Regions from separate parts of the Cytobacillus sp. ABV4_503 genome, predicted to be linked through region 1. Evidence: predicted binding sites of a transcription regulator. Region 1 holds the regulator's gene; the other holds the start of a gene.
The links. The regulator NrdR, encoded in region 1, represses ribonucleotide reductase genes. The targets are predictions, from matches to a motif close to AACACNATATATNGTGTT.
Positions count from the first base shown of each region.

Region 2: ACXAD1_RS17890 (vitamin B12-dependent ribonucleotide reductase) is a predicted target of NrdR. The motif match lies at 1,572-1,589, and genes of this name have one in related genera.

Region 1 covers NZ_JBSWTH010000001.1:3,853,092-3,855,572, forward strand. Annotated here, with positions in the region: gene ACXAD1_RS19395 (replication initiation and membrane attachment family protein) at 1-648, opposite strand, end outside; gene nrdR (transcriptional regulator NrdR) at 789-1,250, opposite strand; gene ACXAD1_RS19405 (hypothetical protein) at 1,567-1,971, opposite strand; gene speD (adenosylmethionine decarboxylase) at 2,120-2,481, opposite strand, start outside.
Region 2 covers NZ_JBSWTH010000001.1:3,552,323-3,554,803, forward strand. Annotated here, with positions in the region: gene ACXAD1_RS17890 (vitamin B12-dependent ribonucleotide reductase) at 1-1,424, opposite strand, end outside; gene ACXAD1_RS17895 (lipoate--protein ligase family protein) at 1,772-2,481, opposite strand, start outside.

The DNA of each region.
Region 1 (2,481 bases):
CCCTGCCTGAAGCAGTTCAAAATTAAAATCTTCATTCCCGATTTGAATGCCTTCCTGTTCCTGCCTTCCAATATACCCTTCTGTCTCTGATTCATTCATCAGCTGCACCACTTCATCGTCAACCTCAAAAGAACCAGGGTGTCCTGATTTAAATACATCCTGAAAAGCCTTTGTAACTTCCTCATATCCTGTGGCTGTCTTTACCTTCTGGTCTGAGAAGAAGCGTTTCAGCCTCATAAATTGGTTTCTGCCCAATTTCTTATAAAGATAAATATTGAGCATGCCATCAAGGAAAAATTGTTCAGGTGTCAGCGGGGGGAGAAGTTCATAAATAAATGACCTTGTCTCTTCATCTTTATTTACGTATACCTTTAAAAGTCCTATCCCTTCTAGCTTGAGGCGGGCTTCATATATATCCTTAAGCCCCATGCCCATGAAATTCATTAAACTATGGTGTGAATTAGAAGATGCCCATAGCCGGTTTTCTTCAAGTTCCGCCCATAATGTCATATATAAACTGAAGCACACAGAGCCAATGAGCGGCTGATATAACAGAGTCAGCACTTTTCGGTCATAATCATGCAAAAGCCCGCTGGCTGCTACTGTATATCGATCAATGGGGAGCATCTCCTGCCAATGCTGGGCCATGGTGTTCACCTTTTTCTATTAAGAATATTTATTACTCTGATTAATATCAAAAGCATATACCGTAAAAAAAGAGCCAAAGAAATCCTTCAGCCCATTAGACTATTTCATTAGAAATCAGGGACAGCAGCAACTGACCTGATTTAAGATTGTTCTTTTTTGATTAATTCTTTGAGTTCATCGATAAAAACATTAATATCTTTAAATTGCCTGTATACAGATGCGAAACGAACATATGCCACATCATCCACATTTGCGAGCCTGTCCATAACCATTTCGCCAATTTCATCGCTTTTTATTTCGGAGACACCGTTGCTGCGGAGCTCTTTTTCCACATCAAAAGTAATTTCCTCCAGATCCTTTAGGGCAACCGGCCTCTTTTCACATGCTTTAATAAGGCCTCTCAGTATTTTTTCCCGGCTGAATTCCTCTCTGGTGCCTTCTTTTTTCACAACGATTAAAGGAATTTCTTCCACTTTTTCAAAAGTCGTAAACCGGTATCCGCATTTCTCGCATTCCCTTCTGCGCCGAATGGACCTGCTGTCATCAACAGGACGGGAATCGAGAACACGGGTATTATTGTTTTGGCATGAAGGGCATCTCATACAATCAGCTCCGAATTCTTTTATAAAGTGAAACTTCAATCAGGGGGTCCCCCGCTGATTGTTAGTTGAGGCCAACAGGAAGTGGTTCACAAAGACGTTGCCACAGGACGTGGCGTTCTTAGGCTTTGTTCTTCTATCGGGCCTTTACGGGCAGTTTTCCCCCGCTTACCCTCCTTCGATTCCCTTGAGGCTTGAAGTGGGGGGTTACTGCCCGTTAGACAGCGATAAATAAGTAATTTTGCTGGCTTTAGACCAATTACCGTATTTTATTTGTTACTCTTATCTTATAAAAAAGGAGTTGTCAGTACAAGTACAACTATTTATCTGCGTTTCTTGCAGAACCGAGAAAATCATGCCGTTTATTCACCTTTTCATAAATGGAAAGAACTTCTCTTTTAAGTATTGGGTGTACACCTGCCGGAGAGGATTGCTCAGTTGAGATATTGATATCTACAGCCGTTTCGAAAGGCCTGACAGTTACGACTGTGACAATGGCAAAACAAGATTTATCTTTCTTAATTTCTGCTGCAATCTCTCCGTGTTCTTTGGAAATGCTGAGAATGTTTACATTTTGGTCTGCTTTGAATAATTCTTCAATCGTCTGCAGCATTTGAGCTGTATTGGTTCTATAATATCTTGTAGTGAGCTCTGGATCAGAGTGGTTTTCATTTGTTTCACACTGCTTTTTATAGCGGCTGGCAAGCTGCCTGAAAATAGACATCCTCTTTCCTCCGTTATTTTTCATGTATCCTTATTGTACTATTTTTTTTTTACGGGAGATACTAAAGGTAATGTATTTAAGCAAATTTAAGCAAAATAAAAAGAGGTGTATTCAATACACCTCTGGATTGCTTAAGATCATTCTGTTATTAAAGCACTTGAGCTTGTTTAACTTGAACTGGACCCATACCGCGAGGAATTTCGATATTCTCACGCGTTTGAGCTCCTAACGATTCTGCAATAAAGTCTGCAGCGATGTTAGGGTCAAGATCTCCACACGTATACACATCAATGCTGGCATAGCCATGCTCCGGGAAGCTGTGAATAGTTAAATGAGATTCAGAGATGATAACCACTCCGCTTACACCCTGTGGCGCAAACTTATGAAATGCAACCTCGCGAATTTCAGCACCAGACTTTAATGCAGCATTTACAAATGTCTGCTCAATAAAATCCATATCATTTAACTTTTCAAAATCGCATCCCCAAAGTTCTGAGATAACGTGACGAC
Region 2 (2,481 bases), 300 kb from region 1:
GCTACAACCCTTTGTCCGTAAGCCTGTGCATTGGTCATGTCGTTGGCATTATCAATAAAGAAAATACCTGGCTCTGCTGAGTATGTTGCACAGATATTAATCAGATTCCAAAGTTCTTTAGCTTTGATTTTGCGGTGAACACGGACTTTATAGCCAAGGTTTCCCCATTCTCTGACGTCACCGACTTTATGCCATTCTTCGTTGTAGGTTTTCATGGTGTCAGCATCATATGATTCAACATCTGGGAAGCGAAGCTCATATTCCGCATCATTTTCAACTGCATCCATAAATTCTTTTGTCAGGCAGACTGAAATATTTGCCCCAGTAAGGAATTCAGAATTATGAACACTGTAAGTACCGCCAGTTTCCAGTTTTTCTTCAGCATCCTTTATGATTTTATCACTGAATCCGCCGTAGCCGGGAATGCTCTTGTAATTAATAATACCCTGGTACATGGCCATTTCCTGTTCGGTAAATGGAGTGAATTTTAATTTTTCTTTAGCATATTTTTTTATTGTTTCATCATTAGTAGTTTCAAGAAGGAATCGTAAAATTCTTGGGTTCTGCATTTTCGAAATGATGAATTCGATAATGTCCGGATGCCAGTCCGCCAGCATAATCATCTGAGCGCCCCTGCGGGAACCTCCCTGCTCCACAAGGTGTGTAAGCTTCGCAATATCATCAAGCCAGGATACGGAACCAGATGACTTGCCGTTTACCCCTTTAGCCAAAGTGTTGCGCGGTCTTAGAGTTGAGCCATTTGTCCCAACTCCTCCTCCTCGGCTCATGATTTCCATTACCTGCTTGCGGTGTTCGGAAATTCCTTCACGGGAGTCCTGTACGAATGGCATTACGTAGCAGTTGAAATACGTAACATCTGTGTCGGCACCCGCTCCATACAATACGCGGCCAGCCGGAATGAAATTCAAGTTTTTCAATTCCTGATAGAATTTTTCAAACCATTCTTTTTTCTTTTCTTCGGTTTTCTCAACAGATGCCAGACCTGTTGCGTTACGCTTGGCGATTTGCTCATAGAAGATTTCAAGGGGCTTCTCGATTACATCAAGAGGCTTTGTAATAATGCCTGTTCTAGATTCTTCCGGATCATCCAGCACTCCTCTGTAATCTTCCTCTACTAAAACTTTGGCTGTCTTGTTTTCCCAATCGATATCCTGGATAAAGCCCAGGCCCCGTGCAGGAAATTTAGGATCCTCTTTGATGGTGAGAACAACGAAGTCACCATTTGTGAGTGTTACTTTTTCGGTGTCTTTGAAAGTGTAGCGGTCAAGCATAACTAAGCGGGAAACACCTTTGTGGGTCATTTTCATATCTGGGGTTACAGGATGAACCTGAGGAAAAAGACGGATGTCCTTGTTTAAACGATCAATGTTCAATTTCATTTTTTGTCCTAGAGCAACAGACATTGTTACAACTCCTTCTAAATTCAATTATCAATTAATGTGTAAACCATATGGGCAGATAGAGTATATCTATCTGTTTTAAAAGAGTACCCTAAAGTTACCATACCTCAAACCTCAAAATCAATATATAGTGTCCTAAATATTTTCGACACCACTACATATTGTGTCAGGTTCAGCTAAATGTGATTTTGTCAAACTTAAAATATACTAAAATTTAAAGAAAAACAGAGTTAATAGCCGATTTCCGACAATTAACGATAAATTTTAACATATTTTGAAGCTTGCACTTTTACAGGGCAGCAATTGGAAAATTATTCATTAAAAAAAGAGAAAAAGCGACTTTGCCGCTTTTATCTCTTATAGTTCCAGTCATCACTTTCATATCGCTCTTTTGCGATTTTTTGTACATATGCCATTTCTTCATCTGTAAGCTTATAAGGTTCAAGTTCAATATTCAAGCCTTCTTCAAATCCCTTTTTGAAAGCTGTTTTTGCTTGATCCAGGGTGATTTTTTCAGTTGTCAGCTCATTAATGGCAACAGCTTTATTTTTAAAAGCTCTTTGCATTCTTTCTTTGACTCTGTCATTCGGATACTTGAACAGGCTGAACAGCTTGTCTTCATCCAAATCAAGTAGGATGGAACCATGCTGAAGGATTACCCCTTTTTGCCTTGTTTGTGCACTTCCCGCCACTTTACGGCCTTCTACTACAAGTTCATACCAGCTGGGGGCATCAAAACAAACAGCAGATCTTGGATTTTTCAGAGAGTCCCTTTCTTCAGCTGTCTTTGGGACTGCGAAATAAGCTTCCATCCCAAGTCCGTGAAAACCTTTTAAGATCCCTTCAGAAATGACTCTGTACGCTTCTGTAACTGTATTCGGCATTTCGGGGTGGGCTTCAGGAACGATCACACTGTAAGTGAGTTCATGTTCATGAAGCACACCTCTTCCACCTGTAGGCCTGCGGACAAATCCCAATCCATGCTGCTTAACAGCTTCCATATCTATTTCTTTTTCAACCTTTTGGAAATAACCGATTGAAAGAGTGGCCGGATTCCATC